One region of the Pseudoalteromonas sp. SR41-7 genome, then DNA from elsewhere that is predicted to be linked to it. Evidence: predicted binding sites of a transcription regulator. Region 1 holds the regulator's gene; the other holds the start of a gene.

Region 1 (14,056 bases):
GCTCAATATTATGGAACGTAAACGTATAAATGGCCTAATCGTCGTCAATGAGAAAAACCAACCTATTGGCGCATTAAATATGCAAGACCTATTAAAAGCAGGAGTGTTATAAATGCAATTTGAAGAACTCTATCAACCGCTGAGCGATGACGCAAAAGCACGCGCTAAAAAAGTAAAACTACTTATATGCGATATTGATGGTGTATTTTCTGATGGCCGTATTTACCTTGGCAATCAAGGTGAAGAGCTAAAAGCATTTAATACAAAAGATGGTTTTGGCATTAAAGCACTTATAAACAGTGGCTTTGAAGTAGCTGTTATTACTGGTCGTCATTCACAGATAGTACAACAACGTATGAGCAGCTTAACCGTACAGCATATTTATCAAGGCCAAGAAAATAAGCTCATTGCCTATCAAGAGTTAAAAGATAAACTCAACCTTAGCGATGAACAAATTGCTTATATTGGTGATGACGGTCCTGACATGCCTGTTATGGAGTTAGTAGGCTTTGCCGTTGCAGTAAATGATGCCCACCCTCTTATTAAGCGTTTGTCACATTATGTAACGCAAATGCCTGGTGGTTTTGGCGCTGTGAGAGAACTCACCGATTTGCTCATGCTTGAAAATGGTAAAGCATTGACTACACAAGGCACTAGTTCATGAATGCAGCGCGCATAATATTAAGCGTTTTATTCATTAGCTGTATGGTTTGGCTTTGGTACCCTTATTTTACACAAACAAATATTGTGCCTCAGGCTGAGCCTGAAGTTGTTGCTAAGCCTGATTACATAGCTATTGAGCTCAAACAGACAGCCTATGATGAGCAAGGTAAAATTAGCCACAAAGTCACTGCGGCTAAAATGGAGCTATACCAGCAATTAGGTTTCACGTTTTTTGAAAAACCCATTTTTACTTTATATAACGAGCAACAAACGTGGCAAATAAATGCAGACGAAGCAACATTATATGAAGATAAACAATTAATTTTAGAAGGTAATGTGGTTGCCAAAAATTTAACCGATAACGCCATGATAGACAAAATCAATGCTGATAATATTCAGGTTGATATAAAGTTATTAACAATGCGTTCGGAGCAACCCGTCATTATCACTGGACCCAATTTAAAAATCACCGGTAAAGGCCTAGAAGCCGACTTGAAAACCGAAGTGATAAAACTAATTAACCATACGCGAACCATATATTATGACCAATAAAATATTAAAATCACTTATAATTCCTACACTTATACTAGCGTTTAATAGTAGTGCTGCAGAGCAAAACACGCAACCTGCTGCCAATCAGATTTCAATAAGTGCCGACAAGCAAGAAGGTCAATTGAAAGCTAATGTGGGTATTTTTGAGAAAAACGTTGAGATTATTCACGGTAATCGCCGCATTACAGCCGATCGCCTCGAAGTACACAAACGTGATGAACTTGGTGATAATAAACAATTATTAATTGCCACAGGTAGCCCTGCGCACTTTGAAGAAAAGCAATCAGACGGCACGACTATGAGCGCCAGTGCTGACGAAGTACGTTATGATGTATCTAAGCGTTTTTTAACGCTTGTTGGTAATGCACAAGTATCGCAAGCCGGACAAAAAATAAATGCTAAAAGCATTACCTACGACATAGAGCAGCAGCTCATCAGTGCCGAAAAAGATGAAAACTCAACTGACCGCGTTCACACAATTTTAGTACCGATCGAAACTAAAAAAAGTAAAAAAGGCGATAAAGGTCAACCATGAGCACATTAAAAGCAGAACTATTGGCAAAAAGCTATAAAGGTCGTGAAGTTGTAAAAAACGTCGGCCTTGAAGTACAAGCTGGCAGTATAGTTGGCTTACTTGGCCCTAACGGTGCTGGTAAAACAACGACTTTTTATATGATTGTAGGGCTTGTTCCTAGCGACAAAGGTAAAATATCTATTGATGATAACGATATTACTCTTTTACCTATGCATAGTCGTGCTAGATTAGGCATAGGCTACTTACCACAAGAGTCATCGATTTTTAGAAAGCTGACTGTTTATCAAAACTTAATGGCCATTTTAGAAACGCGCAAAGAACTAAATAAACAAGCCAGAGAAGACACGCTCAATAACTTATTAGATGAATTTAGCATACAACACATTCGTGATAGCCAAGGTATGGCATTATCGGGGGGAGAACGTCGTCGTGTAGAAATAGCACGAGCGCTGGCAGCAGATCCTAAATTTATATTACTGGATGAACCGTTTGCCGGTGTTGACCCTATTTCGGTATTAGATATAAAGAAAATAATAGAACATCTTAAAAATCGTGGGATTGGTGTATTAATTACCGACCATAACGTAAGAGAGACCCTTGATGTTTGTGAAAAAGCCTACATTGTTTCTCATGGGGAGCTGATTGCATCAGGTACTCCAGAACACGTATTAAATGATAAAACAGTACGCGATGTTTACTTAGGCGAGCAATTTAGGCTGTAACATTTACGCCATGTCTTTAAGCATCTGCTAGTATTAATTATAACAACATAAAAGGATTGTTAGAGATACATGAGGCAATCACTACAGCTGCGCATGGGCCAGCAACTTACAATGACTCCACAGTTGCAACAAGCTATTCGTTTGTTGCAACTCAGTACATTGGATCTCCAGCAAGAAATACAAGAAGCTCTCGACAGTAATCCACTATTAGAGGTTGAAGAGGCAGACTATTCCGAAGACGCTGCTGGTAAAAACGAGCAAAAAGCTGATACCGATGACATAACTGTTAGCGCATCTGCTGATGATGCTCCGAGCGAATACGAACAAGATACTGGTGAAGCACTTGCAAAAGACACGCTAAGTGACGACATGGCTATGGATGTCAGTTGGGATGAGTACATGAGTGCCGCTCCTGCAGCCTCATCAGGTCCAATGCCTGAAGACGAATCAATATACCAAGGCGCCTCTACTGAAACGCTCCATGAGTATTTAATGTGGCAATTACAACTAACGCCATTTAGCCCTACAGACGAAGCTATTGCTATTGCTATTGTAGAAGCTGTCGATGATTCAGGTATTTTAACACTAAGCTGCGAAGAGATTTTAGAAAGCTTTAATCAAGAAAACGAAGATGATAACGAAGTCGAACTTGATGAAATTGAAGCGGTATTAAAACGCATCCAACTGTTTGATCCTGTTGGTATTGCTGCACGTAGTTTACAAGAGTGTTTGTGTATTCAGCTTAATCAATTTGATAAAGAAACACCTTATATTAATGAAACGAAAATGATTTTAACCGAGCATATTGATCTATTAGCAGCTCGCGACTATCGTACATTAATGAAAAAAACTAAGCTCAAAGAAGAAGAGCTTAAAGAAGTAATGACACTAATACATACTCTCAACCCAAAACCTGCAGATACTATTGTAAGGGAAGAATCTGAGTATGTTATTCCTGATGTGTCAGTTAAAAAAATTAAAGGCCGCTGGGTTGTCGAATTAAACCCAGATAGCATGCCTAAAATTCGTGTTAATAGCCAATACGCAGCAATGTCTCGCACTGTAAAATCAAGTGGCGACAGCCAGTTTATTCGCTCACATTTACAAGAAGCTAAATGGTTTATTAAAAGCTTAGAAAGTAGAAACGACACGCTATTAAAAGTTACTAATTGTATTGTTAAGCAACAACAAGGCTTTTTTGAACATGGCCCTGAAGCCATGAAACCAATGGTTTTAAATGATGTTGCTGAAATGGTAGAAATGCACGAATCGACAATTTCTCGCGTAACTACTCAAAAGTACATGCATACACCCCGTGGTATATTTGAGCTTAAATATTTTTTCTCAAGCCATGTAAGTACTGAAAACGGTGGTGAATGTTCATCTACAGCAATACGTGCGCTTATCCGAAAATTAATCGCAGCAGAAAACTCAGCAAAACCATTGAGTGATAGCAAAATAGCGGATATATTGGCTGAGCAAGGAATTAAAGTAGCGAGACGTACAATCGCAAAATACCGCGAATCTCTTGCTATTCCACCGTCAAATCAGCGTAAAAGTCTGATTTAAGACGCTAAACTAAGAGGGTAATGCTTATGCAACTAAACTTAACTGGTCGTCACGTAGAATTAACCGATTCACTAAGAGACTATATTAATACTAAATTTGCGAAGCTTGAAAGACACTCTGATCATATTAATAATGTTCATGTCATTCTCGATGTAGAAAAATTAAATCAAAAAGCAGAAGCCACAATACACGTAAGCGGTGCTGAGCTATTTGCCTCTACAGAACATCAAGATATGTATGCCGCTATTGACTCGTTGATCGACAAGCTCGATCGCCAAGTAATCAAACACAAAGAGAAGCTTGCTCGACACTAATATGATGAAATTAAGTTCACTTATATGCCAGGACTGCAGCAAAGCTGCGGTCCTTTTTAATAGCAAAAAAAGAATTTTAGAGTTCATTAGCGAACTTGCTCACGACAAACTTCCGTATTTACCGCAACAAGATATTCTTAATGCTTTAATGAGCAGAGAGAAATTAGGTAGTACAGGTATAGGGCGTGGCATTGCTATTCCTCATGGAAGAATGAGCGGTGCAGAAGAGCCTTTGGCTTTAGTGCTCGTTAGCGAAACTCCAATAAACTTTGATGCAATCGATAATCGCCCTGTTGATATTTTTGTCGCACTCATCGTACCAGATGGCGATAACCAGCAGCACTTAAAGACTCTAGCAACCATTGCTGATAAACTAAACAACAAAGATTTTTGTAAACAGTTACGCAGTGCAAAATCTGATACTGAGCTTTACCAAGTTATTGTCGATCAATCATAGTTTTATAAAGGGTGTTAAATGGAGTTAATTATCATAAGCGGCCGTTCTGGTTCTGGAAAGTCGGTTGCTTTGCGCGTTGTAGAAGATTTAGGTTATTATTGCGTAGATAATATTCCAGTAAACCTACTTCCTTCATTAGTTCGCAGTGTATCTGATAGCTACGATAAAATTGCTGTTAGCATTGATGTGCGCAACATCCCTAAAGAACAAGATGAATTTAACGATATTCTTGAATACTTACCAGGCTTTGCAAACCCTACGTTATTTTATTTAGATAGCGACGATCAGACATTGATCAAACGTTTTTCTGAAACACGCAGATTACACCCACTATCAATAGACTCGTTGCCCCTTGATTTAGCCATCAAAAAAGAAAAAGAATTACTTGATGTATTAACCACTCGCGCCGACTTTATGATAGATACGACTGATTTAAGTGTTCATCAACTCGCTGAATCTATTCGTGAAAAGATTTTAGGTAAAAAAGATAAGCAACTGATTGTCACATTTGAATCATTTGGCTTTAAACACGGTATACCAAAAGAAGCAGACTACGTATTTGATGCACGCTTTTTACCAAATCCACACTGGGAACCAGAGTTGAAGCCTTTAAATGGGTTAGATCAACCGGTTAAAGACTATTTAGCTAATCACAGCATAGTGCAAAAATTCACATGGCAAATTCAAACATTTGTACAAACGTGGTTACCGCATTTAGAAAGAAATAACCGCAGTTATTTAACCATTGCTATTGGGTGTACAGGCGGGCAACATCGCTCTGTGTATTTAGCGCAAACTATCGGTGAAAGTTTTGCAATGACACATCCCAATGTAAAAATTCGCCATCGCGAGCAAGAAAAATAATATAGCTGAATAATCACCTGTTCAGCTTAGGTAGAGTAAGTTATGCATTGTGAAGATACCTTTTTAATAAAAAACAAATTAGGCTTACACGCCAGAGCAGCTACTGTGCTTGCGCAATTAGCAGTACAATTTGATGCGACAATCACATTATTCCAAGATGACAAAGAAGCAGCAGGCGATAGCGTACTTGCATTAATGTTACTTGAAAGTAGCCAAGGAAAAGAAGTTAAAGTTGTTTGTAAAGGCCCTGATTCTGAGCAAGCTTTACACGCTGTTGGAGAATTAATAGCACAACGCTTTAATGAACAAGAATAATCTGTTTTATAAAAACAATATTCGCATTACTAGTGCTTCAATTAAAACAGATATATAAAATAAATAGGTTAGTAACGCCAGTTAACTCACCTCCCCCCATAAAGTAATATAACAATTTATAAAGGACGCCAATGCCAGAAGCTTTTGAACAAGATTATCCACTACAGCAACTAAAGCAGGTGACGAAGTCACTCAATAGTGGTCAATTTGTTCAAGTTAGGCGCATGCTCGCAAAAACGGCTCCTTGTGATACCGCATTATTATTAGAATCATCACCGCATAAAATTCGCCGACTGCTTTGGCAATTGGTCGATCCTGATGTGCAGGGTGATGTTCTTGAAGAATTATCTGAAGATGTTCGTTTAGGCATTATTGCCCAAATGGAACCTAAGCACATTGCCGCCGCAACTGAAGACATGGGCCACGATGACTTAGGTGAAGTATTACGTAGCCTGCCAGATACCGTCTATAAAGACGTTGTTAGCGCGATGGACATTCAAGACCGTGAACGTGCCACGCAAGCACTGTCATATCAAGAGCGTTCAGCAGGTGCGCTAATGAACACCGATACGGTGACCATTCGCCCTGATGTAACACTCGATGTTGTACTTCGTTATATTAGACTGCGTGGTGAGTTACCAGAGGGTACAGATGATTTATATGTTGTTGATAAACATAACTGCTTTATAGGCGCTTTATCGCTGAGTACATTATTAACTAATCCGCCAGAAAAAATTGTCCGCGATTTAATGGATGAAGATTGTGAGTCTATCCCAATCTCAATGGATGAAAGTGAAGTAGCGCAATTATTTGAGCGTCATAATTGGATATCGGCCCCAGTGGTGGACGATAACGACCAACTCCTCGGTCGTGTTACTATCGATGACATCGTTGATGTAATCCGAGAAGATGCCGAGCATAGCTTATTAAGCCTAGCCGGTCTTGATGATGAAGAGGATACATTCGCGCCAGTACTAAAAAGCTCTAAAAAACGCTCAGTTTGGCTAGGAGTTAACTTACTAACCGCACTTGCAGCTGCTTTTGTAGCTAGCTTTTTTGAAGGCACTTTAGATGTTCTCCCTATTTTGGCTGTGCTTAACGGTATTGTCCCTTCTATGGGTGGTGTTGCTGGTAGCCAATCATTAACGCTTGTTATCCGTGGTATTGCAGTAGGTCATATAAACCAAACAAACCAACGTTTCTTGATGATGAAAGAACTGGCCATTGGCGCGCTAAACGGTATTTTGTGGTCACTATTAATTGCGGGTGTTATTGCGCTATGGCAGTGGGACTTTATGCTTGGTGGCGTACTCGCCTTCGCTATGTTTATGAACTTAGTGGTGGCAGGTGTTGCTGGTGCAAGTATTCCAATAATTCTTAAAAGAATGAATATAGACCCTGCTCTTGCAGGGAGTGTGGTGCTAACCACAGTGACTGATATTGTTGGTATATTCGCCTTTTTAGGTACTGCTACATGGTTGCTGATATAAATTAAACGCTTTAAATGTAAAAAACTACAGCAAAAATAGTTAGGGTAAATCAGTAGCTATGGCAACGGATACCAAACATAAAAATGACATACCTAAAAAAACGCTAAAACAAAAAAGCGTATCCATATTAAAAAGTGTACTGGTATATAGCTCTATATTTTTCGTCATTTATACCGCCGTCAATTGGTGGCGGCAACCTGTCATGCCAGCAAATCCTCAATTACAATTAATCGACTATAAAGGGCAAAACATTAATTTAGCAGCAATGAGCCAAGATAAACCCACGCTTGTGTATTTTTGGGGAACTTGGTGTCCTATTTGTAGTATTACCTCCCCTGCCATAAACGAACTCGCAAACGAGAATAAATACCCTGTTGTGAGCATCGCGATAAAATCAGGCTCTGATCAAGAGCTGCATGATTATTTAAATGAGCAAGGCTACAGCTTCAGTACTGTTAACGATCAACACGGGGAGATATTTTCCGATTGGCAGGGACAAGTCACGCCATCTTATATAATCTTAAAAGATAATAAAATGACGCAAGGACTCACCGGCATTCAGCCGTTATGGTCACTTAAATTGCGTTTGTGGTTATCATCAATGCTTTAAAAAAAAGCTAAACTTAGCACAGGATATCTAAAGAGAGGGGGCTCTAAAACCTCACTCTTTATCACCTACAATAATATAGATAATAAAGAGCAAAGCTGACTTAATTTACGTATACAAAAGCTAAAAAACGCGTACCGCAATTAGCCTTATCTATTAGCGAATAAAATTACTAACGTGTGCTTTGACGATTACCGCCCACTTTTGGCTTAGTGTTTGCCTTTTTAAATTGGCTAAAACCAGTATGTCGCGTTAGTGCCGGACGCCCACCTTTTTTACCACCTTTACCTGATTTTTCATCGCGCCCTTCTTCTGGCACTAAACAGTTAGGCCCTTTACCAATTAAATTAGCTTTACCCATTTTACGTAAAGCTTCACGTATCATTGGCCAACCAGCTGCATCGTGGTAGCGTAAAATAGCTTTATGTAATCTACGTTGGCGTGCGCCTTTAGGTACTGGAACAACTTCTGAGTTGTTTTTTATATTACGTAAAGAGTTCATCTCTGTATGGTAAATAGTCGTCGCATTAGCCATAGGTGATGGGTAAAAATTTTGTACCTGATCAAGCTTAAAGTCGTTTGATTTAAGCCATAAAGCCATGTTTACCATGTCTTCATCTTTTGTACCTGGGTGAGCAGATATAAAGTAAGGAATTAAATACTGCTTTTTACCGGCTTCTTTAGAGTACTTATCAAATAGTTCTTTAAATTGATCGTACGCTCCCATACCTGGTTTCATCATTTTTGATAATGGACCATCCTCTGTATGCTCTGGCGCTATTTTTAAGTAACCGCCTACATGGTGCGTTACTAATTCTTTAACGTAACGCGGGTCGCGTACAGCTAAATCGTAACGTACACCTGAAGCAATCAATACCTTTTTAATACCCTTAACTTCACGTGCTTTTTTATACAAATCTATTGTTGGCGTATGATCTGTATCCATGTGTTTACAAATATCTGGATACACACATGATAAGCGTCTACAGGTACTCTCGGCCTTTTTGCTCGTACAGCGCAGCTTATACATATTCGCCGTTGGGCCACCTAAATCAGAAATAACACCAGTAAAGCCGGGAACTTTATCTCTAATTTGTTCAATTTCTTCAATAATAGATTCTTGTGAACGACTTTGAATAATGCGCCCTTCATGTTCTGTAATTGAGCAAAACGAACAACCACCAAAACAGCCACGCATAATATTAACAGACGTTTTAATCATATCGTAAGCAGGGATTTTAGCATCACCATAACTTGGGTGAGGAATACGCTGATACGGCAAACCAAATACAGCATCCATTTCATGTGTTTCTAATGGATATGCTGGCGGGTTTACCCAAATAGAGCGATCGCCATGTCGTTGGTAAAGCGCTCTTGCACAACCAGGGTTTGTTTCTTGATGTAAAATTCTCGAGGCATGGGCGTATAAAGGTTTGTTAACACTTACTTGCTCATAAGCAGGTAACTTAACATAGGTTTTTTCCCACGGCTTAGGACGTGCAGGCTGAACCATGATTGGTTTTGCCGCTTCTGCTTTTAAATCAATACCCGCTTGTTTAAATTCAGATTTACTACAGCCAACATCATCCGCGCCATATGGGTTTGGAATAGGGTCTATTTTACCAATTTTATCAATAGCGGTAGAATCACTGCCACGCCAACCAGGTAGAGGCTCTTTTCGAATAACAGCCGTGCCGCGAATATCCTGAATCGTATCCATCGTTTCACCCGCCGCAATACGGTGTGCAACTTCAACTAGCGGGCGCTCTGCGTTACCGTAAATTAAAATATCGGCTTTTGCATCAAACAAAATACTACGACGTACTTTTTCCTGCCAATAGTCGTAATGAGCAATACGGCGAAGGCTGGCTTCAATACCGCCAATAACAATTGGGATACCTTTGTATGCTTCACGGCATTTTTGCGAGTAAATCATCACGGCGCGATCTGGGCGCTTACCGCCAACGTTATTAGGCGTGTAAGCATCATCGTGGCGCATGCGTTTTTCCGCTGTATAGCGGTTGATCATCGAATCCATGTTGCCGGCTGTTACACCAAAAAATAAATTCGGTCTGCCGAGCTCCATAAATGCATCTTTAGAGTCCCATGCAGGTTGGGCAATAATCCCCACTCTAAAGCCTTGCGCTTCAAGTACACGGCCAATTACAGCCATACCAAAACTAGGATGATCAACGTACGCATCGCCACTAATTATTATTATGTCGCAACTATCCCAGCCAAGTGCATCCATTTCTTCACGTGTAGTTGGTAAAAATGGCGCGGTGCCATAACATTCAGCCCAGTATTTAGGGTATGAAAATAAGGCGCGCTTAGCTTTGAGTGTGCTCATAATTGTGGCCGTAGAATAACAAAAGGCGCGAATTATACCCTACTAAATTCTTTATATATACAAAGTAGTCAAAGCATATCGCGCTTTAAATTCTAAATCGTTCATTAGCTTAAATAATAAGTTAATCTTTTTTAGCGTTTATTTATAAATTCTATCAATTCATGCTCAGGCATTGGTTTAGCATACATAAAACCTTGTACCTCATCACAGCCTAAGTTTTTTAAGAACTGAGCTTGTTCTTGTGTTTCAACGCCTTCAGCAATCGTTTTTAAACCCAACTTAGCACCAAGAGAAATAACTAAGGCAGCAATAGCGCCAGTGTCATCATTTGGCAGATCCTTAATAAATGCACGATCTATTTTCAATCTATCCAAGGGTAAACTTTGTATATAACTAAGCGATGAAAAGCCAGTCCCAAAGTCATCAATAGCAACTTCCATCCCTAGCTCTTGAAGCTCTCTAAGTGTATTAATAACAGTTTCGAGTTCATCCATTACTACGCTTTCAGTGACTTCTAATTCTATGTTTTTTGGCTTAACGCCATATTTTAATAATGTATTTTTAACGTTTTGAGCATAGCCTTTTACTTTAAACTGTGGAACAGACACATTAACCGCAATACAAATTTCGGTACCCATATTTTCTAGGCGCTTTTGTTGTTGGCAAGCTTGCTCTAAAACCCACTGCCCTATATCAACAATCAAGCCCGCATCTTCTGCAAGTGGAACAAATACCGCTGGCGATATATATGATCCATTACCGGTGGGCCACCTAAGTAATGCCTCACACCCAATTAGAGACAAGTCTCCTAATGAAAGTTGAGGTTGGTACCATACCTCTAACTTGTTTCGAGCAAAATCATGGCGTAATTGCCTAATAATTCCTATGCGCCAAGCCATTTTATCTTGCATGTCTACACTGTAATAAATTCCCTCTTTGTGTTTTGTTTTTTTAGCTTGATTAAGTGCAATATAAGCAACTTTAAGTGTATCAATCCCGCTACTTTGAAAGTCTTGCTGTTGGCATAAACCCAATCTAAAATCGATAGGCAATGTATGCTCTTCTGCGCAAAATGGAACACCTAACTGCTCATTCAATTTTTTTAAGTCGAGTTCATCACGGCGAATAATAAAACCAAAAACATCAGCACCAATACGAGATAGTAACTTAGCTGTTGGGTAGTTTTCTTTTAACCTTTGCACAATGCCAATTAATACTTTATTGCCGACCTCTTGCCCTAAGCCATTATTAATATCTGCAAAATTAACTATATCAAGTAGTACAAATACATAATCATTCACGTGCGGCTTTTGATAACGCTCTACCCGTTCAATAAAATTGGTACGATTTGAAATACCTGTAAGCACATCTTTATAAGCTGCATCTCTTAACTTTACAAACAGCCTTATATTATCCAGGGCAACACTCACATTTGTTAAGAAGATTTCAGCAAACTGCAATTGTGCTTGCAAAGGAACATGGTCACATTCTATATATAAAGCCGCTTTTCTATGCTTACTTTTTAATACAAATGTTGCACTTGAGCCTGTATGTTGATGCTTTAATAAATCAAAACACAACTCAACTTGTTTAAATACTTTGCTATCAACATTAATTAATTTTTCACCAAAGTAGTCTTCGTAATGCCCACAACCACCTAATACTTGAATAAAGTCATCGCCGTCTAATTTGCTGCACACAAGCCCTCGAGGTGAACACTTTAAAATAATACTCATGTGCTTGATGATTTCTTTGCATAGTTGCTTAATATCAGTAAGCCCTAAAATAGACTTTGATGCAGAAACAATCGTGTTCATTGCATCACTTTGATATTCAAGCTGGCATACCTGCTCGTAAGAGCGAATAGCGGTTATGAGCGATGTTACTAATTTAGAGCGAGTGAGTTCTGTTTTAGTTTTATAATCATTTATATCGTATTCACGTATTACTTTTTCTTCTGGTATATTACCAGCTTGCCCTGTTCTTAAAATAATTCTCACATGTTGATTATTTAATTCGTCACGCACCCTTTTTACAACCTGCAAGCCAGCATCGTCAGTTTCCATAATAACGTCTAAAAAAATAACTGAAATATCGTTATTTTCAGCTAAAATCTCTATTGCTTCAGCTCCCGAATAGGCATCATGAAATCGCAAGCCTGCCCCCAAAAACTCAACCCCAGACAAAGCTAACTTTGTTACAGAGTGGATCTCAGGTTCGTCATCAACAATTAAAATATCCCAAAACTTAGTCGGCTCAATTACTGCATCATCTTCATAGTCTTGTTCAAAAAATAAAAAATCGTTTTGATCTGACGACATTCGCTCTCCTAGGTAGCAATTTATAAATTATTTTTGGTTTATAATCTAATTCATACTATAGTCGATTAATAAAAAGTTGTTGTATTTCAACTCAAAAAACTAATAAAAGGTGTGCTTATTAAACCATTAAAAATATTGATCAAAGGCGTACTGTTATTGTTATTGGTATTAGTACTGGTAGGGCTGATACTTCCCCAAAGTTATAATGTAAATAAAACAATAGAAATCAATGCAAATATTGACGCAGTAAAACCGCTAATTACTGACTTTAATCAATGGCAAAAATGGTCTCCATGGGAAAAAGTAGACCCCAGTATACGTTTTACCTTGGGCGAACCGAGCTCTGGCCTGGGTGCTCATCAGTCTTGGAAGGGAAAATGGGGGTATGGTGAAATGATCATAACTTCGGTGAGTCAAAATAAGGTCAGCTTTAATATACTTTTAAATGCTGAGCATATTATTAGGGGGACTTTTAATTTTAGTGAGCAAAACGGTATCGTCACTTTAATATGTAAGATTAACGGACAAACAACCGCCCCTTTAATATCGGGTTACACCGCAATTTTGAGCGAATATGTGCTCCGTAATACAGTTTCAATGGGGTTAAATAACCTTAAAACTGTTGCTCAGCTTAGTCATTCACAAAGGACAATGCACAGTCATGCCAGTCAAGACAGCACAAGCGAGAATTAACCTTGCTAACATTATCGAATCCTTACTTGGTTACCCTATAACAAAAATAGGCAGTAACGGAATACTGCCTACCTCCGAACAAAGTTACGATATTAAAGGCCAAGTTAAGCCGCTTTATCATATCAACAGTGAAAACTCTGTTTTAGCTCGTGCCCAAAAGCGCCAAGATTTACTACTAATAAAACAACAACAAAATATAGAGTCAATTTTAGCAATGGCTATGGGGTTTTGCCCCGATGTAGCAAGTACTAAACAACCTGATTCTGACTGGGTAGAGCATTTTATCGCACTGTGCGAAGATACTTCAAATGCGTCAATGCAAACTTTATGGGCCAAAATTTTAACGGGAGAAACACTCCACCCTGGTACGTTTTCAATTAAAAGCCTGCAAACGTTAAAGCATATGACACAGCGAGAAGCTGACTCTTTGCAAAAATGTGTATCGCTCTCAGGCTATAACGAAAAAGACGACAGCCACTTTATTTTACTCGGCTTTTACAAAAAACCGTCATTGTTTGATTTGCTACGAAAAGGCAATAAAGTGTCTCTAAATTTAGGAAAAACAGGTATTAGTTTTCCTGATATTTTAACACTTATGGATCTT
Region 2 (6,197 bases), 170 kb from region 1:
CTGCGCCACGAGAGCCCAATGCGCCATCGGCGTAAACTTTAACACTGCGAATTTCCATAAAGTCATTTTTGTCGTGGTACCGGCCTGCCTTTAACATTGTGTCTAAATCAGGGCTTGCACCACTTAACATTGCCACAATACGCAGTGGTAAATTACCAAGGTCGCCGCGCTCTTTGTAAACCTCCCATGTGGTTTTATCAATACCTGCATCGTGAGTAGAGGTAATGCCTAAACTTAATAAATGTTTACCTGCTGCATCAAGTGAGTCACTTATATCTTGTTTTGAAGGGGCTGGCATATGCTGGGTAATTAGCGATTCTGCTTTGTCTACAAAAATACCCGTAGGATTGCCAAATTCGTCTTTAATTATTTCACCGCCTTCAGGCGCTTTTGTTTGGGCGGTAATCCCTGCAAGTTCGAGCGCTTTTGAATTAACCCAAATGGCGTGGCTATCAACTCGAGAAAGCACCACAGGTCGATCGTTAACTACTTTGTCTAAATCTTTAGCCGTAGGAAAGCGTGTATCAGCCCATAGCTCTTGGTTCCAACCTCGCCCTATAATCCAACCTTGTTTGTTATCGGCAAATACTTTTAGTTTATTCGTTACTTCATCAACCGATTTTGCACCGCGTACATCAAGTTGCGATAAATTATCGCCAAGGCCAATAACGTGCCCATGAGCATCAATTAAGCCTGGTAATAAGGTATTACCGTGCGCGTCAATTAGCTTGGCATCTGGGTAGCTATCTTTAAGTGTATCGCTACCTAGTTTTACTACCTTGCCATTTTTAATAACGAGGGTAGTAAACTGCTGTACTTCACCTTGGTATAAAGGGGTATAACCATTTGCGTTATAAATTACTTTTGTTTGTGCAAGAGTGTAACTAGAACTAGCGCAAAGGCTGGCTAGTATGAGTGGTTTGATTATTTTTTTGAGCGACATAAGGCATTATTTTTTATTGTTAGTGCGTTAACACTAGCAAACCCAACTTTATAATACCAATATGTGAGACAAATTATGATGAAGAAAAAAGCAGTAAAGCTAGAACATAAAATATCTAGCTTTTGAAAGGGTTTATTTACTAGCGTATAAACTGTATTCACTTAGCGTTAGCTTGCCGTCTTTGTCTTGATCGTAGCTTGAAAACCGAGACCACAAAGCGGGGTCTACAGCGGTTTCTGAACGTGTTAAAAAACCATCCTGGTTTCTATCAAGTTTTTCAAATTGCTCTGCAACATTGTTGCTTGCAGCAAAGCCTAATGTGCTAAAAATACTAAACGCAAAAAGCGCTATATAGCTTGTTTTTTTCATGAAAAATACTCAGTAGAGGTTATTGGTAAGGTAATTTTTAAATTCGATTAACGAAATTTGGTTATCTTGGTTTTTGTCCCATTTTACAAATGTGTTTAATAGTTGTGGTTGGGGATCAAGTTCGTCATGCGTTAAATAGCCACTTTTGTCGCTATCGAGGTGATCAAAGCGTTGCTTTACATCAAGTGCAGCGGCATCAAAGCTTAATAGCATTAAGATGCTTATAACAAGGGGAAGTATCTTCATGGTGTTCCTTCCAAAAGATGTATTTAAAGTTTATGGCTAAAAAAAGGAAAAAGCACTTGCCGTAATTTAACTCCCAACATTAAATCCTTTTACACACTCCCTCAGGGATTATGGCAAATGCTTTTAATTCCAGTTTACCTATAACAAGCTTAAGTAAAGCTTAATCAGTAATTACTCATTAAGGTTTAAAGCTTTCAAATTCTTTTTTTGAGACCTTTTCATCACCGTCTTCATCTAAGTCGGCAAATTGTCTCATTACTTCCTTATCTTCCTTTGCTTCTGCAATTGATATTTGTCCGTCCATGTCTTTATCTAAGTGGGCAAAACGCACATTTGTTGGCGATGCAATTACGGTGGCACTAATTGCTAAAAACATTAATGAAAAAGCGGCTATAAGTTGTTTCATAATCACGTTCCTTATTAAATGAGTTTATTGAATAAATTTTTTGAATTCATCTAGCGACAATTGCCCATCTTGATTAGTATCAATTTGAGAAAAATTCTCGTGTAACACAGCATCTTCACCTGCTTCGGCTTCACTTAATGTGCCGTTACTGTCTTTATCAAGTTCGTTAAAAGTCGCGTGAACGTCCATTGCGTGTGCATTAGCGCCTAAAAAGCCTAAAGCCAGTAATGATGAAATTACTAAAATGCGTTTGTTCATAATTATTTCCTTATTGATTAAAGTTATTACTCCTATTACAAAAATGGTGCCAATAATAATTGTTGTTATTTTTCAGTTGGTTATTGTTTTAGCTTTAAGCCAGTGAGAAGTTTTTACTGGGTTTATTGTAATTTTTGTGCGCCTTTTGCAACACTATTTAATGGGGTTAAAAGGGAGTTTATTAAAATCAACGAGTTACGTTGTCTCTATTTGGCGACACATTGTTTTGTAGTGCTGGCTGTTAATCGTATTAAATATAATTGCTGGTTCAGCTAGTGTATAAGGTAAGCACTTAATAATAGAGCGCTTAACTTAAAAGGACTAAACGAAATGCCAGCAACCATAGCTAAAAAATACCAAGCAATGCTTAACTGGCGGCCTAATTTAATTGGGCAATTTGCAATGAGTATGCTGCTTTCACTACTCCCGCTTTCTATAGTGGTGATTGTATTTTTAAATGCGCTTAACAAGCAATTAGCGGTTACTCAAAGTATTGTGAGTAACAACTACCAAGTTACCAAATCGTTTAATACTTTAAAGCAAGAACTCAACAGCCTTGAACGCGCCACTAGGCAAAACTGGGTATTAAAAAGTGAATCGCTTGATAAGCTCATTGTCGATAAATGGCAATCATCCCTACAAAGCATTGATGAACTCAAATTTGTAAACACGAATAAAGAGTATATCAACCAATGGCAACGCTTATATACCACCTTACAAACCGCGCATGTAGAGCTTGTTGAGAAAAAACAACAGCAAGCTGAGCTATTTGTGCCAGTGAGCGATTTAGTTGCTGAGCTTACTTTATGGTTACGTGATAAAAACGAAGCGCAAATTACCAATAACCAAAAAGAGCTTACAAGCCTGCAAGCGTCATTTATAAATTGGCTGGTGGCACTTATTCCACTGACTTTAATTGTTGGGGGAGGTTTTTTATGGCGCATAAGTGGGCGGCTAAAAGGGTTAACTACGGTTATTGATAAGCTTGGGCAGGGGCATTGGCAGCAAAAAATATCTGTGAAAGGTTCAGCTGAGCTTGTTGAGCTAGGAGAAAAGCTCCAATGGGTACAAGAACAGCTTCATATGCTTGAGCAGCAAAAAGATACTTTTTTACGCCATGTAACTCATGAGCTAAAAACGCCGCTTGCTTCAATGGTCGAAGGCACTGACTTATTAACTGATGAAATAGTAGGTCCAATTACCGCTGAGCAAAAAGCAGTGCTTGAGCTTATTAGCCAATCTATGGTGCGCCTTCGTACAATGATTGACAGTTTGCTGAGTTATAATGCGATTCGCACCAGTAAAGATAGCCTAAGCGAAGTTGAATTTAGTCTTCTTATTAATAAAATTAATAGCCATTTTGAGCATCGCTTAACTGCGCGTCAGCAAGCTCTGCAGTGGCAAAATACTTTACCTAACAAACCGCTTGCTTTACCTAGTGAGCTTATTGAGATGATTTTAATTCAGCTTATTTCAAATGGCTTAAAATTTTCAGAAGATAAGCAAAGCGTTACTATTAATTTAGCGCTTGAGCAAAACCAGCTTTGTATCGTTGTACTTGATAAAGGGTGCGGTATTAAAGAGCAAGAAAAAACTCAAATTTTCAGCGCATTTTATCAAGGTAAACACAGTAAAAATGTTACGCTGCAAGGCAGTGGGCTGGGTTTAACTATTGTAAAAGAGTCTGTTGAACAGCTAAGAGGTACACTTAGTGTTGAGCATAACGAGCCACATGGTTGCCGGTTTTCAATTAAAATTCCCATAACAAAAAATCTAGGAGTTAATTAACATGCGCTTGCGTTTAATCGCTATTTTATGTGTGCTCAGTAGCAGCATGGTTATATCAGGTTGTGAAATTAATAATGGGCAAAAAGAGCGTGTGTCAATTACACCTGCACCTGTGGTCGATACAAAAAAAACGACCGACAAAAACAGTAACCCTAGTCCAAAACCTAGACCAAAAATTGAACCAAGCTATCCTCCTGCAGAGCAAGTTATTGCATGGCACGCTAATCAGTGTGGCGGGTTTAAATTGGTACCTAGCAAAAATGTTTTTACAGGCGAAAACGAGCTTAAACGCTTTTTTAAATTTATGTGCTTAAACATAAATAATGATCCAAATACGGTAATGACTCAGTTGCTAAAGCTCGATCTTGCTTACTTTTGGCCTGATGACATAAAGCAATATTTATGGCTTCAAAAGCAGCAAGTAACTATGCAAATAAATGCTAAAAAAGAGCAGCAAGCACTTAATAATAAAATGCAAGAAACCCTCTCATCGTTAGCAACGATTGAGCAGCAACTTTTACTACGAGAAGAAACGAAGGAGCAGTAACGATGGCCGCAACTAAAGTACAAGGTGCAAAAGTATTACTCGTAGACGACGACGCTAGCTTATTAAAACTGCTCGCTATTCGTATTGAATCAAAAGGATACGAAGTAACAACCTGCGAAAGCGGCTTAACCGCACTACAAATACTTAAAAGCCAAGTGTTTGACGCCGTAATAACCGACTTACGCATGGATGAAATGGATGGTATGGCACTGCATCGTCAGCTGCAAAGCCGCTACCCTGCATTACCTGTCATTATGATGACAGCGCACGGCTCAATTCCTGATGCAGTAGAGGCAACTAAGCAGGGCATTTTTGCATTCATAACTAAACCAGTGGATAAAGATGAGCTATTTGACAGCCTTGCAAAAGCGATAGAAATTCATGGTGTTAACGCCGATGAAGCTGCACCTAAAAGTAATATAGTTACGCGCAGTGGTGCAATGCTGCACTTGTTAGAGCAAGTAAAACTACTTGGGCCAACGCAAGTTAATGTACTTATTTCGGGGGCTAGTGGTACTGGTAAAGAATTACTCGCACAGGCGATTCACCAGCATAGCCATGTAAGCGGTGGCCCTTTTGTTGCAATTAACTGCGGCGCTGTACCAGGGGAGCTTTTAGAGTCCGAATTATTTGGTCATAAAAAAGGCTCGTTTACGGGTGCAATTAAAGATCACCAAGGTTTGTTTCAACAAGCACAGGGTGGCACGTTATTTTTAGACGAAATTGGCGATATGCCGCTTAACTTACAGGTTAAGTTACTGCGCGTATTACAAGAAAAAACAATTCGTCCAGTAGGTTTTCAAGAAGAGATAGCAATTGATGTACGCATAGTGTCGGCAACACATAAAAATCTTCCTGAAGCTATTTTAAACCAGCAATTTAGAGAAGATTTATACTATCGCTTAAACGTAGTTAATTTAAAATTACCGCCACTGTGTGAGCGCCGCGAAGATATAAGCTTATTAGCACAGCACTTTAGTGCAAGCATTGCTAAGCGCATGAACCAAACTGAAAAACACTTTGCAAGCGATGCTATGCATGCGCTTGTACGTTACGACTGGCCAGGTAATATCCGCCAATTACAAAACGTAGTAGAGCAGGTTGTAGCATTAACGCCAAGCGATGTTATTTCAGAGCATTTAGTGTTAGCTGCGCTAAATAGTAACGAAACAAACGTAGAACCATTATCACTAAACGACGCTAAAAAAGAGTTTGAGCGCGACTATGTAATTAACACTTTAAAAATGGCAGGTGGTAACGTAGCTGAAGGCGCTAAGCTTGCCAAGCGCAACCGCTCAGATTTTTATAAGTTGATTAAAAAGCATAATATTGATGTTGATAATTTAGGTTAAGGAAAAGCATGCAGTTATTTATGGTGTATTTAGGTGGCCGGATTCAAGGTTGCCACATTGAAATGCATGATATTCGTTTTGTAGTAGGGGAGAATATAGAGCAAACCTACTCAAAGTTAAAAAGCCAATGGGTAGGCGACAGAAGTAGTGTTCACATGGATAGCTACATGGCAATTAATCATATTGATGGCTTTAAAGTAGAAGTTGTTGATAGCTATGTGGAGCAAAATAAACAACTCTATTTTGTAAATTTAGGCGCTTACAGAAGTGATTCCATGGCTGAGCAAC

Evidence for each region. Region 1 encodes sigma-54, which starts transcription at its own class of promoters, with help from an activator protein. Its sites were predicted from a motif close to GTTGGCACGNNNNTNGNNT; they were not measured.
Region 2: a site for sigma-54 is predicted at 2,258-2,276, ahead of H5092_RS01410 (EF-hand domain-containing protein). Genes of this name have one in related genera too.

What each region holds. Positions count from the first base shown of each region.
Region 1 covers NZ_JACJEF010000001.1:474,715-488,770, forward strand. Annotated here, with positions in the region: gene H5092_RS02190 (KpsF/GutQ family sugar-phosphate isomerase) at 1-112, shown strand, start outside; gene kdsC (3-deoxy-manno-octulosonate-8-phosphatase KdsC) at 113-664, shown strand; gene lptC (LPS export ABC transporter periplasmic protein LptC) at 661-1,215, shown strand; gene lptA (lipopolysaccharide transport periplasmic protein LptA) at 1,205-1,750, shown strand; gene lptB (LPS export ABC transporter ATP-binding protein) at 1,747-2,472, shown strand; gene H5092_RS02215 (RNA polymerase factor sigma-54) at 2,542-4,041, shown strand; gene hpf (ribosome hibernation promoting factor) at 4,068-4,355, shown strand; gene ptsN (PTS IIA-like nitrogen regulatory protein PtsN) at 4,360-4,812, shown strand; gene rapZ (RNase adapter RapZ) at 4,831-5,676, shown strand; gene H5092_RS02235 (HPr family phosphocarrier protein) at 5,719-5,991, shown strand; gene mgtE (magnesium transporter) at 6,123-7,481, shown strand; gene H5092_RS02245 (protein disulfide oxidoreductase) at 7,684-8,091, shown strand; gene H5092_RS02250 (YgiQ family radical SAM protein) at 8,261-10,438, opposite strand; gene H5092_RS02255 (EAL domain-containing protein) at 10,570-12,759, opposite strand; gene H5092_RS02260 (SRPBCC family protein) at 12,871-13,452, shown strand; gene H5092_RS02265 (TIGR03899 family protein) at 13,421-14,056, shown strand, end outside.
Region 2 covers NZ_JACJEF010000001.1:309,314-315,510, reverse strand. Annotated here, with positions in the region: gene H5092_RS01430 (amidohydrolase) at 1-943, opposite strand, end outside; gene H5092_RS01425 (calcium-binding protein) at 1,076-1,312, opposite strand; gene H5092_RS01420 (EF-hand domain-containing protein) at 1,322-1,558, opposite strand; gene H5092_RS01415 (hypothetical protein) at 1,737-1,964, opposite strand; gene H5092_RS01410 (EF-hand domain-containing protein) at 1,989-2,222, opposite strand; gene H5092_RS01405 (sensor histidine kinase KdpD) at 2,553-4,010, shown strand; gene H5092_RS01400 (hypothetical protein) at 4,012-4,557, shown strand; gene H5092_RS01395 (sigma 54-interacting transcriptional regulator) at 4,560-5,909, shown strand; gene H5092_RS01390 (DUF1543 domain-containing protein) at 5,918-6,197, shown strand, end outside.